Regions from separate parts of the Pseudoalteromonas sp. T1lg21 genome, predicted to be linked through region 2. Evidence: predicted binding sites of a transcription regulator. Region 2 holds the regulator's gene; each other region holds the start of a gene.
The links. Region 2 encodes sigma-54, which starts transcription at its own class of promoters, with help from an activator protein. Its sites were predicted from a motif close to GTTGGCACGNNNNTNGNNT; they were not measured.

Region 1: a site for sigma-54 is predicted at 1,720-1,738, ahead of glnA (glutamate--ammonia ligase). Genes of this name have one in related genera too.
Region 3: a site for sigma-54 is predicted at 4,587-4,605, ahead of dps (DNA starvation/stationary phase protection protein Dps). Genes of this name have one in related genera too.
Region 4: a site for sigma-54 is predicted at 5,599-5,617, ahead of C2M25_RS21070 (BON domain-containing protein). Genes of this name have one in related genera too.

What each region holds. Positions count from the first base shown of each region.
Region 1 is NZ_PQBX01000041.1:198,270-205,717, reverse strand. Features, by position in the region: gene typA (translational GTPase TypA) at 1-1,286, opposite strand, end outside; gene glnA (glutamate--ammonia ligase) at 1,794-3,200, shown strand; gene C2M25_RS10145 (DUF4124 domain-containing protein) at 3,331-3,852, shown strand; gene glnL (nitrogen regulation protein NR(II)) at 3,933-5,003, shown strand; gene ntrC (nitrogen regulation protein NR(I)) at 5,022-6,407, shown strand; gene C2M25_RS10130 (cyclic nucleotide-binding domain-containing protein) at 6,433-6,891, shown strand; gene C2M25_RS10125 (hypothetical protein) at 6,888-7,448, opposite strand, start outside.
Region 2 is NZ_PQBX01000001.1:83,795-91,242, reverse strand. Features, by position in the region: gene C2M25_RS00455 (calcium/sodium antiporter) at 1-795, shown strand, start outside; gene C2M25_RS00450 (KpsF/GutQ family sugar-phosphate isomerase) at 799-1,770, shown strand; gene kdsC (3-deoxy-manno-octulosonate-8-phosphatase KdsC) at 1,774-2,325, shown strand; gene lptC (LPS export ABC transporter periplasmic protein LptC) at 2,322-2,876, shown strand; gene lptA (lipopolysaccharide transport periplasmic protein LptA) at 2,866-3,387, shown strand; gene lptB (LPS export ABC transporter ATP-binding protein) at 3,384-4,109, shown strand; gene C2M25_RS00425 (RNA polymerase factor sigma-54) at 4,225-5,721, shown strand; gene hpf (ribosome hibernation promoting factor) at 5,749-6,036, shown strand; gene ptsN (PTS IIA-like nitrogen regulatory protein PtsN) at 6,040-6,492, shown strand; gene rapZ (RNase adapter RapZ) at 6,493-7,338, shown strand; gene C2M25_RS00405 (HPr family phosphocarrier protein) at 7,352-7,448, shown strand, end outside.
Region 3 is NZ_PQBX01000056.1:309,364-316,811, forward strand. Features, by position in the region: gene C2M25_RS11680 (RNA polymerase sigma factor) at 1-442, shown strand, start outside; gene C2M25_RS11685 (anti-sigma factor family protein) at 439-1,131, shown strand; gene C2M25_RS11690 (CC0125/CC1285 family lipoprotein) at 1,143-1,613, shown strand; gene C2M25_RS11695 (GGDEF domain-containing protein) at 1,679-2,827, shown strand; gene C2M25_RS11700 (substrate-binding domain-containing protein) at 3,041-3,946, shown strand; gene C2M25_RS11705 (CBS domain-containing protein) at 4,026-4,445, shown strand; gene dps (DNA starvation/stationary phase protection protein Dps) at 4,673-5,191, shown strand; gene corA (magnesium/cobalt transporter CorA) at 5,252-6,208, opposite strand; gene C2M25_RS11720 (serine hydrolase domain-containing protein) at 6,330-7,448, opposite strand, start outside.
Region 4 is NZ_PQBX01000080.1:5,855-13,302, reverse strand. Features, by position in the region: gene hutI (imidazolonepropionase) at 1-563, opposite strand, end outside; gene hutC (histidine utilization repressor) at 706-1,413, shown strand; gene C2M25_RS21095 (NADP-binding protein) at 1,414-2,184, opposite strand; gene C2M25_RS21090 (methyl-accepting chemotaxis protein) at 2,308-4,332, shown strand; gene C2M25_RS21085 (hypothetical protein) at 4,317-4,526, opposite strand; gene C2M25_RS21075 (YqaE/Pmp3 family membrane protein) at 4,781-4,939, opposite strand; gene C2M25_RS21070 (BON domain-containing protein) at 4,997-5,563, opposite strand; gene C2M25_RS21065 (LiaF domain-containing protein) at 5,893-6,552, shown strand; gene C2M25_RS21060 (VOC family protein) at 6,875-7,291, opposite strand; gene pmbA (metalloprotease PmbA) at 7,421-7,448, opposite strand, start outside.

The sequences.
Region 1 (7,448 bases), on a different contig from region 2:
TCAGTTAGCTCACCCTTACGAAGACCAATTTGTTCCATGATAGAACCTTGGTGCTCTTCTTGACAGTCGATTGTAAGTGTTTCGTATGGCTCTTCTTTTTGACCATCAACTTCACGAAGGATTACTTGTGGACGAGATACAGCAAGCTCGTAACCTTCACGACGCATGTTCTCGATTAAGATACCTAAGTGTAACTCACCACGACCTGAAACACGGAAGCTATCTGGGTTGTCAGTTTCTTCAACACGTAATGCAACGTTGTGAACAAGCTCAGCTTGTAAACGCTCAAGGATGTTACGTGAAGTTACGAATTTACCTTCTTTACCAGCAAATGGTGATGTGTTTACAGAGAACGTCATTGTTACTGTAGGCTCATCAACGCTTAGCGGTGGTAATGCTTCAACGGTATTTACATCACAGATAGTGTCTGAGATTTTCAGCTCACCAAGACCTGTGATTGCAATGATGTCACCCGCGCCAGCAGATTCTGCTTCATGACGCTCAAGACCTAAGTAACTCATTACTTGGCCAACTTTACCGTTACGCTTAGTACCGTCTGCGCTTACAACAGTAACCTGTTGGTTAGGACGAACAGTACCACGCTTGATACGACCTACACCGATAACACCGATGTATGAGTTGTAGTCAAGCTGAGAAATTTGCATTTGGAAAGCACCTTCAGGATCTGCATCCGGTGGAGATACTTCGTCAACGATCATCTGGAACATTGGTTCCATGTTATCTGATGGCTCGTCTAAATCCATTGTTGCCCAGCCGTTGATAGCTGATGCATAGATTACTTTAAAGTCTAACTGTTCGTCAGTTGCACCTAGGTTATCGAATAAGTCGAAAACTTGGTCCATAACCCAGTCAGGACGTGCACCTGGTTTGTCGATTTTGTTGATTACAACAATCGGCGTTAAACCTTGTGCGAATGCTTTTTGCGTTACGAAACGCGTTTGCGGCATTGGACCTTCTTGAGCATCAACAAGTAGTAATACTGAGTCAGCCATCGAAAGTACGCGTTCTACTTCACCACCGAAGTCGGCGTGTCCTGGGGTGTCTACGATATTGATATGGTAGTCGTTCCAAGAGATAGCAGTGTTCTTAGCTAAAATGGTAATACCACGCTCTTTCTCAATGTCGTTTGAGTCCATTACGCGCTCTTCGTTACCGCCGCGCGTTTCTAATGTGCCTGATTGCTCAAGCAGTTTATCAACCAGAGTTGTTTTACCGTGGTCAACGTGGGCGATAATCGCTATATTTCTTAACTTTTCGATGCTCATATTTTTTCTCAGAGAAATTGAATCTCATTGATCCTGCAAGATCTACGCACTCACCTGCATTTTCACCAGATGTCCCAGCATAGGATTTAAAAGGGCGCATATTATCCCTTAATAATGGCATGGATGAAAGTTTATCCAATATAAATTTATAAACTTTCTTCAGGCTTTTTATAAGTATCTGTTTTATAAATGACAAATTTATGAAAATTAAAGTGAATCTGAACTCAAAACTGGCGAAATTTTAGTTTTTGAACCATATTTTGGCACTAAATCGTGTTTACAACAGACAAATTGGCATGCGCAATTATTGTGCAAATCGCAGTCGCACTTTTTACGCACCAGAATGATCTTTTTACGCACCAAATTAGTGCAAAAAAAGTTAACAAAACCAGAAGGCGTTTACTTTTTACAAGGCTAAACAATGCGTTAAAAACATGGCACGAAACCAGCTTATATAAGTCAAAAGCAATAATGCAGCAAAAATAAAACCCAACAATTGGAGGACACATGTCACAATCGGTTTTAGATTTTATCAAAGAAAATGACGTTAAGTTCATTGATTTACGCTTTACTGATACTAAAGGTAAAGAACAGCATGTTTCTATTCCTCATCATCAAGTTAATGAAGACTTTTTTGAAGACGGAAAAATGTTCGACGGCTCTTCAATTGCTGGTTGGAAAGGTATCAACGAATCAGACATGGTATTAATGCCTGTTCCTGAGTCTGCGAAAATGGACCCATTTTCTGAAGAAGCAACACTAATCATCCGTTGTGACGTAGTTGAACCTTCAACACTTCAAGGTTACGAGCGTGACCCACGTTCTGTTGCAAAACGCGCTGAAGAGTACATGCGTTCTACTGGTATTGCTGACACTGTTTTATTTGGTCCAGAGCCAGAGTTCTTCCTATTTGACGACGTTAAATACAAATCAGACATGTCTGGTTCAATGTACAAAATCGATGACATCGAAGCTTCATGGAACTCTGATAAAGACTACGAAGGTGGCAACAAAGGTCACCGTCCAGGTGTTAAAGGCGGTTACTTCCCGTGTTCACCTGTTGATTCATCACAAGATTGGCGTTCAGCGACTTGTTTAGTTCTTGAAGAACTTGGTCAAGTTGTAGAAGCTCACCACCACGAAGTAGCAACTGCGGGTCAAAATGAGATCGCAACTCGCTTCAATACAATGGTATTAAAAGCTGACGAAATCCAAGAGATGAAATATGTTATCCATAACATGGCTCACTTATATGGTAAAACAGCGACTTTCATGCCTAAGCCAATCGTTGGTGATAACGGTTCTGGTATGCACTGTCACCAATCACTAGGTAAAGATGGCGTGAACATCTTCGCTGGTGACAAGTACGCTGGTCTTTCTGAAGAAGCACTTTACTACATTGGTGGTATCATCAAGCACGCTAAAGCAATCAACGCATTCGCTAACGCGTCAACTAACTCATACAAACGCCTAGTACCTGGCTTCGAAGCACCAGTAATGCTTGCATACTCTGCACGTAACCGTTCTGCTTCAATCCGTATTCCAGTGGTACCGTCTGCTAAAGCACGTCGTATCGAAGTACGTTTCCCTGATCCAACAGCTAACCCATACTTAGCGTTCTCTGCAATGCTTATGGCTGGCCTTGACGGTATCAAAAACAAGATCCACCCTGGCGATGCAATGGACAAAGACTTATACGATCTACCTGCTGAAGAAGCAGCTGAGATCCCACAAGTTGCATCTTCTTTATCTGAAGCACTAGCATCACTTGACGCTGACCGTGAGTTCTTAAAAGCTGGCGGCGTGTTCACTGATGACCTAATCGATGCTTACATCGCGCTAAAAGGCAAAGAAGTTGAAAAACTTAACATGACAACTCACCCAGTTGAGTTCGAAATGTACTACAGCGTGTAATACGCTGTAGCAGAATTATCTAAAGATAATAAATGTGTGTTCTCAAGCCCGCTCCGCGGGCTTTTTTAATGGTAATTGAGCGGGTTCTACTCTACAGTTTTAGTTAGATTAAAAAATGCAGGGTTGCAGGGTGAAAAGCACAACTTTATTGGTACTATCGCTGATTTTTCTAAGCTTTTTTAGCTATGGCGCAGCGCAAAAAGTCTATTCTTGGAAAGATAAGAACGGCGTTTTAGTATTTTCTGATACACCACGACCTGGTGCGACAGAAGTAAAGATGAACACCCAAAACCTGACCATGCCAGCTACCGACACCAGCATACTTGATAGCGCCCCAAGCGCAATGCCAGTCAAATTTAACGTCAGTATTTCATCACCAGCAAATGAAGCAACCGTAAGAGAAAATACCGGCTCTGTGTACGTTACTGCACGCATTAGCCCTCGCTTCGAAAATGGCTTTAAAGTACAACTTTTATTTGATGGCTCAGCCCATGGTGCACCAAGTAATAGCACGACCTTTGCACTAAGAGAGGTCGAGCGAGGTGAACACACATTACAAGCCAAACTTTATGATGCGAATAATAAACTCGTTTCGGTTAGCCCAGTCAGCACCTTTTTTATGCATAGAACATCGATTTATGGCGGAAACTAAAATTTTCGATATAACGTCTCTTAATGTAAAAAGAGTATGCTAAGCTGCACTTAATCGCAACGCACTAAAATGGTGCAATCATGCTCAGTGAAACACACTTTAATTCTGAATTACTCGACAGTATTTGGAAAAATTTAAGTACTGCCGTCATTTTACTCGACCGAGATTTTAAGCTGGTTTATGCAAACGATAGCGCCAGTGAGCTTTTAGGTTTAGGTCCAAAACGCATTATCAACCAACCGTTCGATAACCTATTTAATTACCACTCAATAGACTTAAAACGCATTGCCCAATATTCGTTATTCGATGGTGTCGATTGCCACCAGCACAGGGCTGACGTGGTGTTCGTTGATTCTCGCCACGCGAAATTAACCATTAGTACGCGCAGAATTAGTAACAACGATGACAATTATATTCTGTTCGAATGTCGTCAAATGGACGATGAAATTCGCCACGATCAAGCCTCTAATCAAATGCACCAATATCAAGCTGCACGTAATTTAATTCGTGGTTTAGCACATGAAATTAAAAATCCTTTAGGTGGAATTCGCGGAGCGGCGCAATTATTGCAGTATGAGGTTGATCAGCAAGAACGAGATCAATGTGCCGAATTAATCATTGAACAAGCAGACCGTTTACGTGAGCTTGTTGACCGCTTGCTTGGTCCGAATCAATTGCCACATAAATCTTATGGCAACATTCACCAAGCCTTAGAGTCAGTGATTAAACTGAGCATGTTAGATAACAATGCCAATATCACTTTAGTGAAAGACTACGATCCAAGTATACCGAGCGTGTACATAGACCAAGGTAAAATCCAGCAAGTGGTACTGAACATTATTCGTAATGCACAACAGGCACTCGTTGATGGTGGCGAGATAAGAATAAAAACCCGCATCAACCATCAACACAGGCGACCAGGTAAGGCACCGAAGAAAACCTTGCTGATCCAAATTTCGGATAACGGCCCGGGAATAGACAAAAGTTTACGTGAAACCTTGTTCTACCCAATGATCACCAATAAAGAAAATGGATCAGGGCTTGGTTTATCCATAGCGCAAACCTTGGTTGACCAACATGATGGCCACATTGATTGTGACAGTTGGCCAGGCCATACAGAATTTAATATCTATTTGCCTTTTACGGATTAATGGTTTTTTGGAGTAGTCATGAAAACAGTCTGGTTAGTTGATGATGATGCCTCTATCCGCTTTGTATTAGAAAAAGCGTTGGCACGTGCAGGATTTGAAACTGAAAGCTATGCAAATGCACAAGACGTGCTGAATGCATTAAAGTTTAGCCAGCCAACGGTACTGGTATCCGATGTGCGCATGCCTGGCATGGATGGCATGGCGTTACTTGAAACCATTGCCGAGCAAAATCCTGGCTTACCAGTGATAATCATGACCGCTCACTCAGACTTAGATTCTGCGGTAAATGCCTTCCAAAAAGGGGCATTTGAGTACCTCGCTAAGCCGTTCGATTTAGACGAAGCTGTTGCGCTGGTAGAAAGCGCCTGTCGTGCTAACTCAACGAAGAAAACTAAACGCAAACAAGCACCACAAACCAATGCGCACATCATAGGTGAAGCACCTGCAATGCAAGAGGTATTTCGCGCGATTGGTAAATTATCAGCATCGAGCATGAGCGTGCTGATTAACGGTGAGTCGGGAACAGGTAAAGAGCTTGTTGCTAGTGCCCTGCATAACCACAGCCCTCGTAAAGAAAACCAGTTTATTGCTCTGAATATGGCTGCCATTCCTAAAGAATTGGTCGAGTCAGAATTATTCGGTCACGAAAAAGGGGCATTCACCGGAGCCGACAGCATTCGTAAAGGCCGCTTTGAACAAGCGAATGGTGGCACTTTATTTTTAGATGAAATTGGGGATATGCCACTCGACGTTCAAACGCGTTTGTTACGCGTGTTAGCCGATGGTGAGTTTTACCGCGTGGGCGGCCATCAAAGTATTAAAGTTGATGTACGTATTATTGCGGCAACGCACCAAAACCTCGAAGACTTGGTTAAACAAGGCAAGTTTCGTGACGACTTATTTCATCGCCTAAACGTGGTGCGTTTACGCTTACCAGCACTACGTGAGCGTACTGAAGATATTGAACGTCTGGCACAGCACTTTTTACATAAAAGCGCCAAAGAGCTGCAAGTTGAAAGCAAGATTTTAAGCCCTAAAGCCACTGAGCAACTGCGCTTATTTAACTGGCCTGGTAACGTGCGCCAACTAGAGAACACCTGTCGCTGGTTAACAGTTATGGCGCCGGGTGAGCTTATAAGTGAACAAGATTTACCGCCAGAAATCGTCGCTGTCACACCCATTGAGCAAGAAGGTGATTGGCTGGATGCATTTCAACAATGGCTTAATCTGGAACTTAAACAAGGCAAAGAAAATATTTGGCCAGCCATTCAAGCACAACTTGAAACTCGCTTGATTAAAACGGCATTAGCCAATTGTGCTGGGCACAAGCAAGAAGCTGCGGTGAAAATTGGTTGGGGCCGCAATACATTGACCCGCAAGCTAAAAGAGCGCAATATTAGCTAATTTCGCGCTATACCCATGTGAGTCTATGAAGTTAATCGAGCACATTCCACTAATTAAACAAATGGAAATCATTAACAGGTTGTCGTTCTTTAGAGAGTTTTCTCTCAGTGAACGGCAGGTGTTGTTAGAGTCATTTAGTCATTTGTATTTAGTCAAACAAGGCCGCGCTGTTTTCAAGCAATACGATACTGATAAACGACTTTATATTGTGCTAAGCGGCTCACTGATGGTGTTCAAACAAAGCCACTTACTCGAACTTGGCACCATTGAACCCGGTGAATTTATCGGAGAAGGTGCTTTTATCAATAACCGCGAGCACAGTACCAGTGCACGCGCAAAAGTTGATACCATTTTGTTAGCTATCACCCCTGAAGCACTTACCCGCTTACCGAATGTGATCCGCGAAAAAATTAAAGATCGCATCATCGAAGGCATGAGTGAACGCATTACTAAGTTAAGCACATACCTTGAGTCGCGTAGCTAGTCCATATACACAATTTGTAATGAGCAATTTAACCAACTTGGGCTATTAACGCGTGCCGTGTAACGATAGGTATCTGATGGTTTCATACCAAATGGGGTACTCACTTCTGGCGTTAAATGGCTGTAGCTTTGCGAATAGTTTTTATAATAAATGACTAAATAGCCGTATAAGTAATCCCACTCCAATGAGACTCGTCTACCACTTGCTAGATTAAACTCGGCCTGTTTATCACTAAATGTAACTGCAAGGCCATTAAACTTATCCTCAACGCAACCGGTTGTGATGACTCGAGCCGGCATAGTAAAACCGGTTAAGCCATTTTTTGCTCGTAAGTAAAAACCTATATTGCCTTGATTGTAAAAGTGATTAGCGTCTGTGGTGTATTTAATTTCAGCTTGATAACCCAGCCTCTGCATAATTTCTGCAAGTTGCTCGGTTTCATGAGTGAGAATTTTATCGCTCGATAACATTAAGGTTGCATCAGCAAAGTCTCTAGGAATAGGTAGCTTTGTGTATTCATAAGGTAAGCTTTGCTTCGTTAAAGCTTGCTCTAATGT
Region 2 (7,448 bases):
TCTGCGGCACTTGCCAATAAAACAGATACCGCTGTTGGTAATGCGGTTGGTTCTAACATTACTAATATCTTACTTGTACTTGGCGTCACAGCCTTACTGCGTCCTCTTTCTGTGTCATCAATGACATTAAAACGCGAAATGCCATTAGTGCTGTTAATCTCAGTAGCCGCTTGGTATGTATTCTCAGACAACTACTTCTCATTCGCTGAGGGCATCGCCTTAATGCTTGCGTTTGTGGTGTTTATAGCAGGCCTAGTTATTATTTCTCTGCGTGCCAAAAATCAAGATGACCCCTTTGTTAGCGAAGCATGTGAAGATGTGCCAGACAACGTGAGTACTAAATCTGCCGTGTTTTGGTTAGTCATCGGGATGATTTTATTGCCAATCAGTTCACATTTTTTAGTTGAATCAGCCGTTGATATCGCAAAATACTTTGGCTTATCAGACCTAGTCATTGGTTTAACCATTATTGCTATTGGTACCAGCTTACCTGAGCTGGCAGCCTGTATTGCAGGGGTATTAAAGAACGAAGACGATTTAGCGCTTGGCAACATCGTTGGCTCAAACATATTTAACTTACTCGCCGTATTACCTCTTGCGGGTATTATCAACCCATCAATTATTGACCCTTCTGCGGCAAACCGCGATGCACTGATCATGATTGCAGCAACGATTGTATTGATTGCCATGTCATTGAACTTTAAAGGTGCTCGCCGTATCAATAGAGTAGAAGGTGGCTTATTGTTAGTCGCATTTATTGCATATCAGGGCTATATTTTTAGCCAAATAGGATAATCAATGACACAACCTAGCTTTATCGCGCAGGGTAAGCGCGTACTCGAAATTGAAGCACAAGCTTTACAAGAAATTGAGCAATACATTAACCAAGATTTCGATAATGCTTGCCAGCTAATGTACCAATGCACTGGTCGTACTATCGTTATAGGTATGGGTAAATCTGGCCATGTTGGTAATAAAATTGCGGCGACCCTTGCTAGCACCGGCACACCGGCGTTTTTTGTTCACCCAGGTGAAGCAAGCCACGGTGATTTAGGTATGATCACTCGCGATGATGTGGTGATGTGTATTTCAAACTCAGGTGAGACCAGCGAAGTACTTAGCATTATTCCTGTTATTAAGCGCATTGGCGCAAAGATGATTTCATTAACAGGCAACCCTGATTCAACTATGGCCAAACTGTCTGATGTACATGTATGCATCAAAGTTAGCCAAGAAGCGTGTCCATTAGGTCTAGCACCAACCGCAAGTACTACAGCAACGTTAGTAATGGGTGATGCAATGGCGGTTGCGCTACTTGAAACCCGTGGTTTCACTGCCGACGATTTTGCGCTTTCACACCCTGGTGGTAGCTTAGGTAAGCGTTTATTACTGACATTGAATGATGTCATGCACGCGGGCGATGCCACGCCGATTGTTAGCGAAACACAAAGCATTAAAGATGCACTCATTGAAATGTCTGCCAAAGGCCTTGGTATGACAGCGGTGATTGGTGCGGATGAAAAGTTAGCCGGATTATTCACTGATGGTGACTTACGCCGAATTTTAGAGCAACGTATTGATATTCATAGTACGGCAATTAGCCAAGTAATGACTCGTTCATGCACAACTGCGCGCCCAGATATGCTTGCAGCAGAGGCTTTAAACATTATGGAACGTAAGCGTATCAATGGTTTAATTGTGGTGGATCAAAGCAATACGCCCATTGGTGCCCTTAATATGCAAGACTTATTAAAAGCAGGAGTTCTTTAAGCAATGACATTCGCTGAGCTATACCAGCCACTTAGCCCTGATGTAAGTCAGCGCGCACAAAAAGTAAAATTGCTAATCTGCGATATAGATGGTGTGTTTTCTGATGGTCGCATTTATTTAGGCAATGATGGCGAAGAACTGAAAGCGTTCAATACAAAAGATGGCTTTGGCATCAAAGCGCTTATTAATAGTGGTTTTGACGTCGCGGTGATTACTGGCCGCCATTCACAAATAGTTCAGCAGCGAATGACTAGCCTAACAGTTCAGCACATTTATCAGGGACAAGAAGATAAGCTGATTGCTTATCAAGAGTTAAAAGATAAACTGGCGCTGACAGATGAACAAATTGCCTATATTGGTGATGATGGTCCAGACTTACCAGTAATGGAAAAAGTGGGGTTTGCTGTTGCTGTAAACGATGCACACCCGCTTATTAAAAAGCTGGCTCATTACACCACGTTATTACCGGGTGGCTTTGGAGCCGTGCGTGAATTAACTGATTTACTGATGTTAGAAAACGGCAAGCCGTTAACTAGCGATGGAACCAGCGCATGAATATAGCCCGTATTTTACTGAGTATTGTTTTTGTTTGTTGCATGGTGTGGTTATGGTACCCGTACTTTAATCAATCAACAGACGCAATAAGTAGTGAAGATGAGATCATAGCATCGCCTGATTATACAGCCGTTGCCTTAAAGCAAACTGCGTATGACGAACAAGGCAAAATTAGTCATAAGGTGGCGGCCGCCAAAATGGAGTTGTATCAACAATTAGGGTTTACCTTTTTTGAACAACCAATTTTTACGATTTATGGCGACCAGCAGGTATGGCAAGTAAAAGCCAAAGAAGCCACTTTATACGAAAACGATCAGCTGATTTTTGAAGGGGATGTGGTTGCTAAAAACTTAACCCACAACGGCATGATCGAAGATATTAAAGCTGAAAACATTAATGTCGACATTGATAAAATGACCATGTTTTCTAAGCAACCTGTGACGCTAACAGGACCGAATTTAAAGATTACCGGGAAAGGCTTAAAAGCCGATCTAAAAACCGAAATTGTTGAGTTAACTAACCATACACGAACCATATACTATGACCAATAAACTTAAGAAACTACTCCTGATCCCAAGCTTATTGATCGCGTTTTCAGGCGCGGCTGCTGAGCAAACTGGCGCACAAATTAGCATTAGCTCAGACCGCCAAGTTGGTAAACTAAAAGATGGCGTTGGCATATTCGAAGGTAACGTAGAGATCGTGCATGGTAATCGTCGTATTACAGCTGAGCGTCTTGAAGCACACGGTGGAGACACCGAAGGCACTGTCGAATTAATTATCGCGACAGGTAATCCTGCTTATTTCGAAGAAAAGCAAGCTGATGGCACCGTAATGAGCGCCAGTGCACAAGAAGTACGTTACGATGTTGCGAAACGCTTCTTAACACTCAATGGCGAAGCTGAAGTCACTCAATCGGGTCAAAAAGTAACGGCCAAAAGCATTACCTACGATATGGCTCAACAGCTGATCAGCGCAGAAAAAGACGAAAACTCAACAGATCGCGTACACACGATCCTCGTTCCAGTTGAAAACAAAAAAGATAACAAAGGCCAACCATGAGCACATTAAAAGCAGAGCTTTTAGCTAAGAGCTACAAAGGCCGCCAAGTGGTTAAAAATGTAGGCCTTGAAGTTGAAGCTGGCAGCATTGTTGGTTTACTTGGTCCAAATGGCGCAGGTAAAACGACAACCTTCTATATGATTGTAGGCTTAGTACCTAGCGACAAAGGTAAAATCAGCATTGATGATAACGACATTACGCTTTTACCAATGCATAGCCGCGCACGTTTAGGTATTGGTTATCTGCCGCAAGAGTCGTCAATTTTTAGAAAGTTGACGGTTTATCAAAACTTGATGGCAATTTTAGAAACCCGTAAAGATCTAAATAAAACCACCCGCGAAGAAACGCTAAACAGCTTACTCGACGAATTTAGCATTCAACATATCCGTGACAGCCAAGGTATGGCGCTGTCAGGTGGCGAACGTCGCCGCGTTGAAATTGCTCGCGCATTAGCCGCAAATCCTAAATTTATCCTTTTAGATGAGCCTTTTGCTGGTGTTGATCCAATTTCAGTGTTAGATATAAAGAAAATTATTGAGCACCTAAAAAACCGCGGTATTGGGGTACTCATTACTGACCATAATGTTAGAGAAACCCTTGATGTTTGTGAAAAAGCCTACATTGTTTCTCATGGGGAGCTAATTGCATCAGGCACACCTGAGCACGTATTAGCTGACCAAACTGTACGTGATGTATATCTAGGCGAGCAATTCAGGCTGTAACCATTACGCCACCGACTAGAGCATCTGCTAGACTTATAACAATGACAATAAATCGATAATTTTTTAACTGTCACAGCACAGTCATCGATAACTTAAAAAGGATTGTTAGGGATACATGAGGCAATCATTACAGCTGCGCATGGGCCAGCAACTTACAATGACTCCACAACTGCAACAAGCGATTCGTTTGTTGCAGCTCAGTACATTGGATCTCCAGCAAGAAATTCAAGAAGCGCTTGATAGTAATCCCCTACTTGAAGTGGAAGAGGCTGATTACAACGAAGAAAGTATCGGTAAGAATGAGCAAAAAGCTGAATCTGACGATATGCAACTAAGCGCGTCTGCAGAAGAAGCACCTAGCGAATACGAGCAAGAAAGCAGTGACGCCCTCAATAAAGACACCGTAAGTGATGACTTAGCAATGGACGTCACGTGGGACGAGTACATGAGTGCTGCCCCATCAACATCATCAGGACCTATGCCTGAAGATGAGTCTATTTACCAAGGCGCATCAACTGAAACCCTACAAGAATACCTAATGTGGCAATTACAGCTCACGCCATTTAGCCCAACTGACGAAGCGATTGCCGTAGCCATAGTAGAAGCCATAGACGACTCAGGTATTTTAACGATCAGCTGTGAAGATATTGTCGAAAGCTTTAATCAAAATAACGATGAAGAAGAAATCGAACTTGATGAAGTTGAAGCGGTCTTAAAAAGAATACAATTATTCGATCCTGTTGGTATTGGCGCGCGCAGTTTACAAGAATGCCTGTGTATTCAGCTTCGTCAATTTGACGCTAGCACACCATATTTAGCTGAAACTAAAATGGTTTTATCTGAGCATATCGAATTATTAGCGAGTCGCGACTATCGCACTTTGATGAAAAAGACTAAGCTTAAAGAAAATGAGCTTAAAGAAGTGATGACGCTTATTCACAGCTTAAATCCTAAGCCTGCGGATAGCATAGTACGCGAAGAATCTGAGTACGTTATACCTGATGTATCAGTGAAAAAAGTAAAAGGTCGCTGGGTGGTTGAGTTAAACCCAGATTGTATGCCAAAGATTAGAGTAAACAGCCAATATGCGGCTATGTCTCGCTCAGTAAAATCGAGTAGCGACAGCCAATTTATTCGCTCTCACTTACAAGAGGCAAAGTGGTTTATTAAGAGCTTAGAAAGCCGTAACGATACGTTATTAAAAGTAACCAACTGTATCGTTCAACAACAACAAGCTTTCTTTGAGCACGGCCCTGAAGCGATGAAGCCGATGGTGCTAAATGATGTTGCTGAAATGGTCGAAATGCATGAATCGACAATTTCACGTGTAACAACGCAAAAATATATGCATACCCCGAGGGGTATTTTTGAGTTGAAATATTTCTTCTCAAGCCATGTCAGCACCGAAAATGGTGGTGAGTGTTCTTCTACGGCAATACGCGCTTTAATCAAGAAGTTAGTGGCCGCAGAAAACTCAGCTAAACCATTGAGTGATAGTAAAATTGCAGATATATTGGCTGAGCAAGGAATTAAAGTAGCTAGACGTACAATTGCAAAATATCGTGAGTCTCTAGCAATACCTCCGTCTAATCAGCGCAAGAGTTTGATTTAGACGTTTTACATAGAAGGAAAAATGCTTATGCAACTAAATTTAACTGGTCGTCATGTAGAAATCACTGATTCATTAAGAGACTATGTAAACACCAAGTTTGCGAAACTAGAAAGGCATTTTGACCATATAAATAATGTTCATGTCATTCTAGATGTAGAAAAATTAAGCCAAAAAGCAGAAGCAACTTTACATGTAAACGGAGGCGAATTGTTCGCTTCGACAGAACATCAAGATATGTACGCAGCCATTGACTCACTGATCGATAAGCTTGATCGCCAAGTCATTAAACACAAAGAGAAATTAGCTCGACATTAAATTATGAAACTAAGTTCACTTACTAACCAGGACTGCAGCAAAGCTGCGGTCCTTTTTAATAGCAAAAAAAGAATTCTTGAATATATCAGCGAACTGGCCCACCAGCAGCTTCCTCATTTATCGCAACAAGATATCCTAGATGCTTTGCTCAACCGAGAAAAACTAGGCAGCACCGGCATCGGTCGCGGTATTGCTATTCCCCATGGTCGAATGAGCGGTGCCGATGAACCCCATGCGTTTATCATAGTGAGTGAATCACCCATCAATTTTGATGCTATTGATAACCGCCCGGTTGATATATTTGTGGCACTCATCGTACCAGATGGTGACTGTCAGCTTCACCTAAAGACCTTATCAACAATTGCTGATAGACTTAAAGATAAAGAATTTTGTAAACAGTTACGCAGTGCTACAACCGATCAGCAACTGTTTCAGGTCATATCAGCAGAGGCATAAATGGAATTAATCATTATCAGCGGTCGCTCAGGCTCAGGTAAATCGGTCGCTTTACGAGTACTTGAAGACTTAGGCTATTATTGCGTTGATAATATTCCAGTGAATTTGCTGCCTTCACTCGTACGTAGCGTATCTGATAATTACGATAAAATAGCAGTCAGTATCGACGTACGTAACTTACCGAAAGAGCAGCAAGAATTTAACGATATTCTTGAATACCTACCAGGGTTTGCAAACCCAACGCTATTTTACTTAGATAGTGATGATCAAACCCTGATAAAGCGCTTTTCAGAAACACGCCGCTTACATCCATTATCGATTGATTCTTTGCCACTCGATCTTGCTATTAAACAAGAAAAAATCTTGCTCGATGTACTGATCACTCGTGCTGATTTTATGATTGATACCACTGATTTGAGTGTTCATCAGTTAGCTGAATCAATTCGCGAAAAGATCTTAGGTAAAAAAGATAAAAAGCTGATTATCACCTTTATGTCGTTTGGCTTTAAGCACGGTATACCAAAAGAAGCTGACTACGTATTTGATGCACGCTTTTTACCTAATCCACACTGGGAGCCAGATTTAAAGCCGCTAACAGGCCTTGATCAACCAGTAAAAGATTATCTTGCGAGCCACAGCATAGTGCAAAAGTTCACATGGCAAATACAGACCTTTGTGCAAACATGGTTGCCACATTTAGAGCGCAATAACCGCAGTTACCTAACTATTGCAATTGGTTGTACCGGTGGCCAACACCGCTCTGTTTATTTAGCGCAAACAATTGGTGAAAGCTTTGCGAAAAGCCATGCCAATGTAAAAATTCGTCACCGTGAACAAGACATTTAATTAGGCACCTAGAATGCACGCTGAAGATACTTTTTTAATTCAAAATAAACTTGGTTTACATGCTCGTGCTGCCACTGTTTTGGCGCAATTAGCGCTGCAATTTGATGCCA
Region 3 (7,448 bases), on a different contig from region 2:
TTCGCTTACCGGCAATCAAGCAGATGCCGATGATATTGTACAAATGACCATCGAGAAACTTTTACAAAAAGGCATGCCCGATGATATTGAACCACTAAAATGGGCATTCAAGATCTGTCGAAATGTTTGGATCGACGAATACCGCTCGCAAAAAGTGCGCTTAAAAGCAATTCAAAATACTGAACTTCAAGAACCCGTCTGTGACGATGAGCAAGAGAGTTTCGCTACTCAAGAGACTTTGCAACGAGTAAATAACGCTTTAACAAGCTTACCAGATGAACAGCGCGCTATAGTATCTCTCGTGGCAGTGCAAGGTATGGCTTACAAAGATGTTGCGCACACCCTCGAGATACCTGTTGGCACTGTGATGAGTAAATTGTCACGAGCCAGAGCCGCACTTTATCAATTAATTAAGCCTGATTTCACCAAGGAAAACGCATGAAGATTGATGACCAAACACTCAGTGCTTTTTTAGACAATGAATTACCAGCAAACGAAATGGAAGCAATACGTAATGCAATTGATGAAGATGAGCAACTCGCTTTACGCCTAGCTGAACTATGTGAAGTTGACATGCTAGTTAAACAACACGCAGCGCAGATTGATATAATGCCCTTGTCTGATGAACTTGCACAAACAATCGAGCAACATAATAAAAAGAATGTCGTTTCGCTATCCAAATGGCAGCAAATTAAACTTGCCGGACGCAAACAAATGGCCGTTGCAGCAAGTATTGCAGTGCTTTTTACAGTCGCTATTGCTAGCTTTGTTCAACAACAAGGTTTGGAACAACCCATTGCCAACGCATTAGATCAAAAACTGAGTGGCGACAACACGGTAATAGATACAAACAGAAGCCTAACTGCACAGCTTAGCTTTGTTAATACTAATGGCGATTTTTGCCGTCAATACACGCTGTATTCTAAAAGTACCCAGCAAACACATATTGCTTGTAAACAACAAGGAATTTGGCAGCTTCATGCATCGAGCGAGCAACGCGCAATGTCAAGCCAAAGCTATCGCTTAGCAAGTAAAACACCTGCGCTTGATAGTTACATCGACGAGCACATTCAAGGCCAGCCGTTAGATCGTAACGCCGAACAACAAGCACTGACTAACCATTGGCAATAAGCGAGACAATCATGAAACACGTGTTATTAGCTTATTTCGCCATTGTATTAATTGGCTGCACCAGCAGCCAACATTCGACCGATAAAAGTATACCAGGCCTAACAACTAAGCAGCTCGCAGATAATCAATATATCCTTCGATACGAAACTCGTCACGGTTCAAAGCGCTCAGCGCTTGAGCAAAGTATGCTGCAAGCCGCCAACATTACGATAGACACCGGTTATGACTGGTTTCTCGTTGCCGAGCAGGCAGTTGATGTAGAACGCTCCAAGCCCACTATCAAACCTCGTTTCGAGCAAAGAGCCCAATGCGGTTTGTTAACGTACACAAGTCAAACTTCGCCAGCACTGCATGAGTCAACGCTATTAGAGCGTACAATCGTCACACGATTAACAATCATTTTAGGAAAAGGCATAAAACCAAGTGAAAAAGCGCATGATGCATACACGCTAATTGAGGGAGGCGACAACACACAAAACTAACATTTAAAGGTGAGTAATTTTTCTTGTGCTAAGCTTTATTTACCTAGAGCTTTTCAGTGCGACTCATGGCTAGTAACGTAGAGAATTACTTTTACCACGGCTTTTTTATCTTCTTACTCATCACGGTAGTAACCTGTTCCATTATAGCCACGCGCCTGATGCGCAGTAGTTTTAATAACCGCTCGATTTGCTTATTTAACCTGTTTTTTTACCTCGGTGTCATTGGCTTTGCATGGCTGTGGATCCAAGACTTATTAGACCTTGCACCAAGTTTTCGCTCTGGCGTGGTGATTTATATGATTTCCATGACGTTGCTACAATTATCCATTTATAACCACGACGAACCTAGCCGATTTAATAAGATAATTATTGCGCATGGTGCTATTTTTTCTGTATTTGCCCTGCTCACTCAAAATATAAATCAACTTGCCCTTGTTGAAGCTTGTTTTACATTAAGCGTGTTACCCGCACTTATTTACTTCACCACTAAACGCGCTGTATGTGAAAAGAATATTGGCAACACTGTGTTATCGATGGCGCAATGTATTCTTCTTTTAGTGCCTATTTCGCAGCTAAGTATTATTACCCATGAACATAACTTAGCGACCTTGTATTCGTTAACCGTCATTGCCCATGCAACCGTGTTTGTTATGACTGGACTCGGTCTCATCACAACTCTGTTAGTGGATGAAAAAAAGCGTTATTTGGAATTGTCTCTAAAAGATCCGCTTACCGGGCTCTACAATCGCCGCGGACTGCAATTCATTATTGAACAGCAGCAGCTATTCAGTCCTAGCCAAACATCTAGTTTATTTGCCTGCGTTGTTGATATTGATTACTTCAAACGGATTAATGATAGCTATGGTCACGATGGCGGTGACCTAGTCCTCGAAGTGTTCTCTGATCTAATGAAACACCATTTAAATAAAGGTGACTTATGTTGCCGCCTTGGTGGTGAAGAATTTTTACTGTTGTTCTTTGCTACCGACATCAGCTCGGCTAAGCAATTTTTAGAGGGCCTACGTAAAACATTTGAAACCAGTCAAATAGCTTATCGAGAACATCGTATATCGGTTACTGCTAGCTTTGGTTTAACCAATTGGCAACCAAATGACAGCTTTGAAAGCTTAGTAAACCGCGCAGACAAAGCTGTTTATGCAGCGAAGAATAATGGTCGTAATCGCATAGAAACCAACAGCCAAAACAAGGAATAAATAACTAGGGATACTACGAAAACAAATACCTTTCTATCAATCTTGTAAATTCGAACTCTGCCACTATAATTAGCTCGTGCTTATACTTAACTTGCAATATATAGTGCTATGTCTTTAAAAGTATTATTAAATTTTAAATTAAACTGGGTGTTTTTGTGCGCCAGTTTTTGGTTTTTTTCCCTACCAATTCAGGCTAAATATGTGGTGGCTGTTGTGGGTAAAACTAAAAACGATAGCTTTTATCAGCAAGCTTTTAAAGGCTGTGAGCAATTTGCAAAACAGCATCTCGATTTTGAATGTATTTACGACGGCCCCAAAGATTTTCAAGATATTCGCACGCAAGTATTAGTGATCACCGATCTTGTTCGCAGAAATAATATTAGTGGTTTATTAATCGCAACCACAGATTCCAATTACCTTGTTGAAAGAGCATTAAAAAAGTTACACGATAACCAGATCCCAGTGATCACTTTTGACTCTGATCTGCTTGAGGAAGATCAGCAGTACCGTTTAGCTTATGTGGGTACCAATAATTTTGATTATGGTGTGGCCTTGGGGAACGAATTAAAAAAATTCACCAACAAGGCAAATAATCAAGTGTGTATTCAATCAGGGCATTCAACAACGCCTAATTTAAACAAGCGTATTGAAGGCGTTCGCTATGCCTTATCAGGGCAAACAGAGAAACGTTTAAGCGGTGAAAATGGCTGGAGTGAATTTGACCGTTGCCCTTTATATAGCTTAGGTAAGCGAGGGGTGTCACTCGGTCAACTCGACAAACTGCTTAACCTTGAAAATCCACCACTATTTCTAGCGGTAGCCGGTTTTGCTCAATTTAACCCTAACTATGCAAACGTGATTGCTAAACATAAACAACGTATTGCCAATCAAGAAGTGGTGATTGTTTCTGCCGATACTGAGCAAATGCAATTAGCAGTATTACAGCAAGGATTATCATCGGCCAATATTGGTCAAAACCCTTTTGAAATGGGCCGACTTTCTGCCGAGTTGATGTATCAATACCTCACTAAAGGTGAACGCCCAGCTAAGTCTCACTATTATTTAGACTTTCATTATTGTCAGCAAAGTAATGCTGGCACTTGCACGGTTAATCACTAAAACTTTGATCTCACTAAAGTGCAATTAACTCGATAAGCGCTAGACTTACCACAACTTGATTAATTGTAAGGATGTAGCCATGACACACCTAGTTAGTGATTTGATGACGCCAGACCCATTCGCCATTAGCGCGCAAAATACCCTGCATGATGCTCATAATCTAATGAAAGAGAAAAATGTCCGTCATATCCCAGTGATCAATGAGCACGGTGGTTTAGTTGGCATGTTAACGCAAAAAATCATGATTGCTCAGGTAATGAATATCATGGCTAATTACAGCGCCAGCGCTCTTGAACGCAAGGAAAAGCAAACCAAAGTAGTTGATATTATGGCTACCGATTTTACCAGTATCTCGCCAGAGCAACCGCTACACGAAGTTGCTAAGTTTTTTGTTGAAAACCGTCATGGCTGCATGCCGGTGGTTGATAAAGATAACAACCTAGTGGGAATTCTAACTTCATCAGACTTTGTTCGTTTAGCGGCGGCATTACTTTCTTAACTCGTAACTTTGTATCTGCACACTGAATTTTTTACAGAAGGTGTGCAGAGTTTTCATACTCCCTCATAACCACAACTACTCCAGCCCAAGATAAAAATCAAATTAACCATTTATATTCAACACTTTATAGTTTTATGATTATCAGGCACAACGCTTGCTTCTATGTAATTACACATGCTTTTTAGATTAAAAGCGAAAGGAAATTTACAGATAATCTCGGAGGAGTAATGAGTAATTCATCATCAAAAGTCGCAGAATTTACAGCACCTGGTGTTAAAGACCAAGCTGCAGCGGACACGATTGCTATTCTAGACCAGCGCATGGTCGCTTTAATCGATTTACACCTCACTTTAAAACACATTCATTGGAATGTTGTTGGCCCTAATTTTATTGGTGTACACGAAATGCTTGATCCACAAGTAAGCGCAGTGCAAGAGATGACTGACACGATTGCAGAGCGTATCGCAACCATGGGCGGCGTACCGGTTGGTACACCTCAATCAATTGTAGAACGCCGTACTTGGCAAGATTATTCAATTGGTAAAGGCTTAGTGACTGACCACCTAACAGCGCTTGATAAAGTGTATAATGGTGTTAATAAAGACCACCGTGCAGCTATCGATAAGCTTGGTGAGCTAGACCCTGTTTCTGAAGATATGATCACCGGCCAACTGGCTGACTTAGAACAATTCCAATGGTTTGTTCGTGCACATATCGAATCGTCTACCGGCGAATTGAAAGGTTAAACCCCCTAGGTCTATCCGAAGACCCCTTGCCCAGCATTTGCTGGGCTTTTTTATGCTTTGTTACAACCAACCTTTATGTTTAAAGAACAAGTAAGGTGCAAAGCCAGACAGCAACATAATGCCAATTGCAAACGGGTAACCCCATGCCCATTGCAGTTCAGGCATGCTGTTAAAATTCATCCCATAGATACTGGCGACAACGGTCGGCGGTAAAAACACCACTGAGGCAATAGAGAAGGTTTTTATAATTTGGTTTTGTTCGATGTTAATAAAACCCTGAGTCGAGTCCATTAAGAAATTCACCTTATCAAACAAAAATGTACAGTGAGACATAAGGGTATCAATATCGAGTACAATTTCACGTAGTGATTCGCGATCTTCTGTCGGCGCTCCTAGATGGCGCAGTAAAAACGAGATATTCCGGCGCGTATCCATCAAACATAAACGAACTTTACCGTTATTATCTTCAAGGCGCGAAATTCGACTAACAGCTTCTTCTAAGTCTGAGTCATCCTCTTCAAGTACATAGGCACTGAGTTTTTCTAACTGGTGATGCATGTCTTCAAGCATATCAGCGTGGTTTTCGACTTTTTGGTCAAATAAAGTCACCAAAAGTTGCTTTGGATTATCACACGCTACCTGCCCTTTCCGAGCACGCAATCGTAAAAGACGAAAATCGGCTAGTTCATCATCGCGGATTGTCAGCAAGCAGTTGTCTTGTAGTAAACAAGCCACGGTTACCGTATTAAAGCGCCCTTCATTTGGTGACATGAAAAGCGCATGCACATGCAAGCCTTCATGGTCGATAAAACAACGGGAAGAGGCCTCGATTTCTTCAACATCATCAGCACCGGGTAAGGTGATATTAAGCGTGCTTGCCAGCGCTTGCCGTTCTTCTTCGGTCGGATTTATGGTATCAATCCAGTGGGCATTTTTAATAGAAGTAACAAGCGGTGTATCAGCAGCTGGCTCAGTTTCTGTGATCACACCTTGGTCTATAGAAAAAAATCGTAACATGCGCCCTACCCTGAATAATCAATGTATAGCAAATACTATAGCTGTTCACGTTAATGAACAATGACAATGCTACTAATTACCGGGTAAAGCAGAAAAATAATTTAAACCTAACATCAATTGCTTATTTCGCTTTTTTGAAGCGCACCACAAGCATACCTATCAAGATGATGCCAAGGCCTAATAAGCAAGGTATAAAAGCACTTTGCAGGGCAACATCAAACGCTAAAAAGTCGGGGTAACCGGTTTGCCAAAGCGTCCATTCATACCCGAGTTTTGATGCAATATGTTCACCGCCGCTACTAAGTACGATAATTGCATCATTGTTATCTGGGTTAATACGAAGCGTGCTATTTATTGCAGGTTCATTTGCGCCGTCATGGCCAAACACAAAATCTCCCGATGCTGTTGGCGCATAAAGCATGGTACCTAGCCCCCAAATTGGTGCGCCTAAGCTAATAGCCAATGGCTCTCGCATGGTACTGATCATTTGCGGGCTTAACTGCCCTGTTTGAGGTGATGTTAATGCTTGCACTAAAGCGATTAAGTCATGGCTACTTGCCAGTAAGCCTGTTGCCGCTGCCGATGCGTATTGAAAATGCCAAGCAGCTTGCCCGCTTTTATCATAAGCAGGTGCGATATTGTCTAACTCAGTGAGTACATCGTAACTGGCATCAGTCATATTAACTGGCTTAAAGACGTTATCAGCCATCCAAGTTGCAAAGCGTTGATTCGTTTTCTCTTCTACCAGCAGCTCCAGCATCAAATAGCCGCCCCCAGAATACTGAAAATCGCCCACAGGCTTGGTGACTTTAATTTCACGCACACCCGTTGATGATAGCGGCTTGTTTAGTGACTCAAGCAAGCTTGGTACGGTTTCATTTAGCTCAATATCAGCAAAGCCTAAACCATCACCAAGCCCCGCAGTATGAGATAACAGATGAGCAAGGCTAACAGTTTGATTATCAAACTCTGATTCAGGTAACTGCCAGCCCGTCAGTTGCTCATTAATCGCGCGTTCTAAACGAATTTGTTGTTGCTCAGCCAGAGTCATCACGCCATAGGCGGTAATAAATTTACTCAGTGATGCCACGGGGAACAGAGTATTGGCGGTTATTTCATCTTTGCTTTTTGAGTAATCTTGAAAAAACACTTGGCCATTTTCAATCAAAACATAAGCGATGTTTGCGTGTTTGTTGGCAATCAGCGCCTGACTGTTTGCAATAAACTGCTCAGTGTTGCC
Region 4 (7,448 bases), on a different contig from region 2:
AATGCATGGGCACCTAAAAACGTGGTTTTAACATCAACCGGGTGATTTTCACCGAGTAAACGAGCCACTTCGAGTAGCTTAATTTCGTTTTCGCAATCAAGACCATAGCCAGATTTAATCTCTACCGTCGTCACGCCTTCTGCGTATAACGCATTTAAACGCTCTTTTGCACTGACAAATAAGCTTTCGTGATCAGCTTCGCGGGTTGCACGCACGGTGCTTGCTATGCCGCCACCATTAGCAGCGATTTGCTCATAGCTCACACCTTGTAAACGCTGCTCAAATTCTTCTGCGCGGCTACCGGCAAATACTAAGTGAGTGTGACAATCAATCAACCCGGGGGTTAACCACTGCCCTTTTGCAGACACGGTAGGCGTTGCTAGCGCATCAAACTTTGGTAAATCGGTTTGTGCACCTAACCAGGCAATTTTGCCATCTTTAACGGCAATTGCTGCATTTTCAATGGCGCCGTATGGTGCATCAACAGCAGGATCCATTGTGGCGATATTGGCATCTGTGATCACTAAATCCCAGAGCGCTTGGTCATTGTTGGTTGTGTGCATTTTTCACCTATTTTGATGCTTGCAAAAGACTCAACGAGAGCCTAGATTTTAATTTGCTTAAAGTTTATCAACTCGTCTTGTATATACAAGGAAATTATGTCACCTTGTAACACACTGTTAACTTATAAATAAACTTTTCATAATGAGCGTCCCTAAGTTTGCGCAAATAAAAGAATTCATTCTGGAAAATATTCAATCGGGAGAATGGCAAGAAAACGACCGCGTCCCTTCTGAAAACGAACTCACCAGCCAATTTCAAGTTAGCCGTATGACAGCAAGGCGCGCGCTATGTGAATTAACCGATGCCGGAATTTTAACTCGCAGCCAAGGCCAAGGTACTTTTGTTGCCAGCTTCAAATCACAATCATCATTATTAGAAATCAAAAACATTGCCGATGAAGTTAAGGCACGAAACAGTGATTACAGTTGTACAATTTTAGTAATGGAATCTATTCGCGCAATCGCCCCCATCGCAATTGCTTTGGGTGTCGAAGTCGACAGCCACGTTTATCGAAGTGTGATTGTGCACAATGAAAACGAGCAACCTTTGCAGGTTGAGGAGCGTTTTGTGAACCCTGCTCTTGCTAAAGATTACTTACAACAAGATTTTCACAGCCTAACACCCCATGAATACTTATCGCAAAATGCCCCGCTCACCGAGGCTCGCCACACGGTCGAAGCGATCATGCCCAACCAAGAAATGTGTGAATGGCTCAACCTTTACAACGAAGAGCCATGCTTACAAGTGATCCGCCGAACGTGGTCATCGCAAGGTATAGTAAGCTTTGCGCGCTTAGTCTCGCCGGGTAGTAAATACCGACTGGGTGGCCACCTTACTTTTAAAAAGTAGTTAAATAGGCGCTTGATAACGAAAACTCAGTGACTCAATCGCCGAGCCATCAATGATACGTTCGCCTTTATCATGGTTGGTAAAAGTGGGTGGTTGATTACCCTGCTCAGTGCATTTTTGCTGGTAGTAATCCGCTTTTATTGGATGTGCCGGATTTACCACATTATAAATGCTGCTCGCGCTAGACCAATTTTCGAGTACAGAAAAAATCGCCGCTATCACGTCTTGCTGCTGTACCATGTTCACCACTTGCTGACTTGAACTAGACAGCTCTTTACCAGCAACAAACTTTCCTGGATCGCGCCCAGGCCCGACTAAACCTGCCAAACGCAATACTTTACCACCGGCACTTAGCACTAACTGCTCAGCATCAAATAGCTGTTGTTGACGTGCTGATTGGCAATTAATTGCTGTGCTTTCGTCGTAATGACCATTATCAGCAGGGTAAACACCTGTCGAAGAACATAAAATAAAGCCTTTACACTTTAGCTGCTTGGCAAGCTCAAGCCCTGCTTGCAGAGTGGCTAAATAATTACTTTCTGAGCTGCGACTACGCGGTGGAATTGCACACACCCACCATGCCTCTTCAAGCGATACATCATGTACAAGCTCATCGCTAAGAAACGCAAACTGACGCTGAAAATCATGTTCGTGCTCGCGACTACGGTGCGTGCCTTGCACTTGCCATGCTAATTCTTTTGCCTTAATACAAAGAGCTTGGCCGAGCCAACCTGCGCCTAACACTACTATTTTGTTATCACTAACAGCCATTTAGTAACTTACCTTATGTATTATGTAATATTTTATTAATAACCATCGCTTTGCAGTGTAGCGATTTGGGTGCAAATATGATTAGATAGGTAACTCTACCCGATAATAAAAACACGTGCACCTATGTTAAATAACCTCTCTTTACGTAAAAAAATATTACTACTCATCGGCGGGACGATAAGTGTACTACTGATCATCGCGTCTAGTTTTTTTGTTAGCCATATTGCTGATCTATCGCGCCAAGCTATTCAACGCGAAGCCGACAGCTATTTACAGAGTGAGCGACTTTCAATGCAAGGTTACTTTGCCAAATACGGTAAAGTAGTACAAACCTTCGTGACAAATCCGCATTTAGTGAATTGGTTCGACAACTGGACTAAACGTGACCAAAGCCTTGATAACCAGCCTGGATACGACAGCGTTAATCAAGATTTTGTCCGTATCAGTGGCAACGATGACAACATCTTATCTGCCTTCTTTGCATCTGCAACAACAGGTGAGTATTTCAAAGAAAACGAGCGTACCACTCATTACAACGGCCAACCTTACTACGCATATAAACGTGGTTGGTGGCAAGACGCTTTAAAGATCAACAAACTCTATGTAGGCCCAATTTCTGTGGATTTAACAACAGGTAATGCCTCTGCAGTTGTACAACAACCTGTTTATAAACAAAACAAGCTTGTTGGCTTTGGTGGTGTTGATTTACAGCTTAATAATATCAACGACATGGTTGAAGCTATTCGCTTTAATGGCCAAGGCTTTGGTTTCTTGCTTGATGGCAACCAAAAGGTTGTGCATTTTTCTAAACGCACTGGCCACAAGCTGTCTGTGACTGACGAAGGTCCGAATGGCAAAGAAGGTTTAGATGCCCTCGAAAAACAATTTAGCGACACTTCAGGCTTTAGCGAATTAAACCGCGCGATGAAAAGCCAAAAAGATGGTAGTAGCTTTGTGACTTTCAAAGGTGAGCAATATTACGTTGTATACAACCGCCTTGAATTAGAAACCCCTTACCTTGATTGGTACGTGGGTATTTTAATACCAACCAGTATGATTGATGAGCCAGTAAACGATGCGGTGATGACAACCACAACCTCAGTGATCATCATTATCGCGATTATCATTGCGATGATCTTCTGGGCCACGCAAATGATCACCAAGCCACTGACTAAACTGACTTACATCATGCGTGATATCGCATCAGGTGATGGCGATTTAACACAAAAAATCGAAATCAAGAGTCATGACGAAGTTGGTCAACTTGCTCATCACATGAACACCTTCATCGATAAATTGCGCGCGATGATGCTTAATACTGCCGCGCAGGCTGAGCAACTAAGCCAAGCTGCGAGTCAGTTGAAAATTGTTTCGCAAAAAACGAACGATGAAATTCAGCAAGAAAAGCAACAAGTTGACAGTGTGAGTGCGGCTGTAACCGAAATGGCTTCTACGGTGATGGAAATCTCGCGTAATGCCCAGCACACTAATAATGCCGCTGAAGAAGTACAAACTATTACTGCAGATGGCACTAAACGCTCGACTCAAGCTCAGTCAGTAATGACCGCTCTGGCGAGTCACATCGGTGAAGCATCTAAAGTCGTTGCGGGTCTTGAGCAAGAAAGTGGCAATATCGGCGCGGTGGTTGATGTTATCAACTCAATCGCTGAGCAAACCAACTTACTCGCACTAAACGCGGCGATAGAAGCTGCCCGTGCAGGTGAGCAAGGCCGAGGCTTCGCAGTTGTTGCCGACGAAGTTCGTTCACTGGCAAGCAGAACGCAAGAATCTACTGATGATATTCGCAATATGATCAGCCGTTTACAGCAAATTGCTCAACAAGCATCAACCATGATGCAACAAGGTCAAGAACGTGCTGAAGGCTCAGTTGAGCAAACACAAATTGTATTGCAAGCTCTACAAGATATCGCGCAATCAGTGACAAATGTGCAAGATCAAAGTCATCAAATTGCGACTTCGACAGAACAGCAAACTGTGGTTGCAGAAGATATCAACAATAGCTTGGCAGCGATTAATCACTTAGTGAATAGCACTGCGGATCATGCCCATGAATTGGCGGATGAAGCACGTGATTTGAATGAATTAGCTGCGTCTTTAAATAAGACTGTTAATCAATTTAAGTTATAAAGATAAATTGCTGAAGTAGTTAAAAACCCGATGTCACCTGAAGATGACATCGGGTTTTTATCGTCAGCCTTCCCTGTTAATCGTGGCGCAACCGCTTTCGCGTGTTCCATAAATTCGTGCCACTGTTGCTTGTTCCATAAAGCAACTCCTTTGTCGGTCAATCCTTGTGTTGGTTGCGTTTGTACTTGTTCCATATAGTCCCCTCCTTACGCTAGCTTCATCCTGTTTGGCTCCCAGCCTAAGCTTATTCCTTGCTGTCATTTCCGTTCACTTTATCCATAAAGCGTTGCCATTGTGCGCTACTCCATAACGCCTTGTTACTTCCTTGTTGTCCTTTGTGCTTAGCTACATTGTCCATACTGTAAACTCCTTGCGGTTTATCGTCCGTTACTCCTACAGCCCTTCCTTGCTGTGCTCCATTACCCATCCTTGCTAATTAATGCGGTGATTATCGCTTAGCGATGATATACACAGCATGAATCAAACCTGGAATGTACCCTAATAAGGTTAAAAGAATATTAATCCAGAACTGCGCACCTAAACCTACCTGTAAAAATACGCCGAGAGGTGGAATTAAAACCGATAAAATAATACGTATTAAATCCATGACTCACTCCTTGAAAAAGATAAGCCCAGCCAAAGCTGGGCTATATAGGGCTTGCTATTATTCAGCGACAATCGTTAATTCATCGATTACTTTGCGAACATCTTCAGCATTTTCAGCAATGCTGATTGCTAATTGCTTTTCTGCATCAGACTCAACAGTACCTTTCAGTGTTACTACACCGTTGTCGGTATCAACATCGATATCGGTACCACCCACTTCTGAGTTAAATAAATAACGTGTTGTGATTACAGTACTTATTTTTGCATCGGTTAAATCGCTTTCGGCTGAATCAGCTTTATCTGCTTTCATCTTCTTAGCCTTCATGTTTTTAACAACCGTTAGTTTGTTATCTACAGAGCTAACGCCATCTAGGCTAAGAACCAGCTCTTCAGCAAGCTCTTTATCTAATTCGCTATCAACTTTACCTGTTAATACAACCTTGCCATTCGTTACATCAGTGTTGATATCAAAGTTGTTAAGGTTTGTGTTCATAAGAAGCACAGTTTCTGCCTTACCATCAATCCAAGCATCTTTACTTTCATTTTCCCAGCTGCTTGCCTGAGCTGACATGCTAGTTGCACCAATTACTAAAGCGGCAATCATAGATTTGTTAAAAGTGTTCATAATCTTTCTCCTTTTGATTAAAGACAGTTTTACTAATGCGACTATGATGCCAATTATTTATTTCATATTTTTCAGTTAGTTAAAAGCTTATTCAGCGGTGATTTATATTCATTTCGGTAAAGATTTACAAGCTGCTCGGTAAGATGTTCACAATGTTGCAAAAATAACCATTTAGTTGCTGATTTTATTAATCTGTGGTTAATTTAACGAAGTTGCTAATTCAGCTAAAAACACAACAAACTGATTTATAAAGAAATAAACTTTGGCCTAAGCTTTGCACATAACGAATAACAGAAAAATCACTTTGATAATCACAACAGGGAACTACCATGGCCGTTAAACTTGAAGATCGCCCAATCGATCAAGTAAGAGAAGAAGTTATTGATCAACTCATTTATAACTACAGTCATGCTGTTATTTCAGCTGAAGCATTTGAACGCCGCCTAGACCAAGCAATGGCGGCCACCAGCAACGAAGTACTCGTTGAGCTTGTTGCTGATTTAGATCTGAAAGCAGATATTGACTACAAATCGCAAAAGCATGCGCAATTTAAACCTCACTACAGCCATAGCAGCGACAACGAGAGCCTGCAGCTTCGAAGCATTTTGGGTTCAAATGAGCGTAGCGGCCAATGGGTGGTACCAAAAGAAATTCACCTTACAAACTGCTTAGGTTCAATCGAACTCGACTTTAGCGAAGCGATTTTCCAACATCAGCATGTCACCATTTATGTGAACTGTATTTTAGGTAGCGACGAAATCTACGTGCCAGAACATGTCAATGTGGTATCTAAACTATTTAGTGTGATTGGCAGCGTAGAAAACAAATCAGTTGCCTTAAATAAAGGCCAAGGCCCAACCATCACCATTGAAGGTAATGTATGGCTAGGCTCAGTTGAGATCAAAGTAAAACGCACCATGAAAGAAAAGTTCATCAGCTTTGCCAACAGCCTAAAAGCCAGTTGGAAAGAAATGAATAAGGTGCAGTAAAGGTGCTAGGTGCTAGGTGCTAGGTGCTAGTTATCGTAGCCGCAGTTTTACATCGTGCAATATAATAAGATAACGCGCGAAATAAATTTCACGCCTACATCAACCGTAGGCGTCACGCTTGCTTGGCGCGTCTTACATACAACGCTATTCCATCAACCTATGTCTGACCCATAAACAACACAGCTCGGCTCAAAACTGACAACTGAAAGCTGATGGCTCCTTAAATTTTCGGCACTAAAGTACCTCCTACGAGGCAGGCCTTTGGTAAAGACCCACAAACAACACTGTTCAACTTAAAACTTACAGCTTATGGCTTAAAGCTTCACTGGTCATTATTCCTCTCACTCGGGATATCACTAAAATACTCTACAAACTCAACTTCAAAGCCTGCGGGGTCGATGAAATATACATTTTTACGATATGGGTTTTCTGGGCCGTGTTTATCAATTTCATAACCAGCTGAAACCAGACGCTCAACTACAGCATTAATGTCGTTTGTCACATAGGCAAAATGAGCCAGGCCCACTTGGTGACCGGCTAAATCACGGTTTTCAGCTTCACCGTTATCGCTTAATGCAAGGTATTGGTAATCATCACCAAAGTGCAGCCATTTACGCGGTTTGCCTGACCATGTGCTATCACCTTGGCTACGCACACGCCAATGTGGGAATGCGGCTTTATAAAAGTGCAGCATGGCATCAACATTACTTACAACAAGGTTTACGTGCTCTAAATACATGGTAGTTTTCCTTTTTATTTTTAAACTGCCACCAAGATAAAACCTCAAGTTAAGTTTAGGTAAAGCGTTTTTTCAAATAAAAAAGCCCCACAAACGTGAGGCTTTAAAAATTGAGTAGTTATTGATGAATCAACTACCTGCAACCTGCATTTGTTCA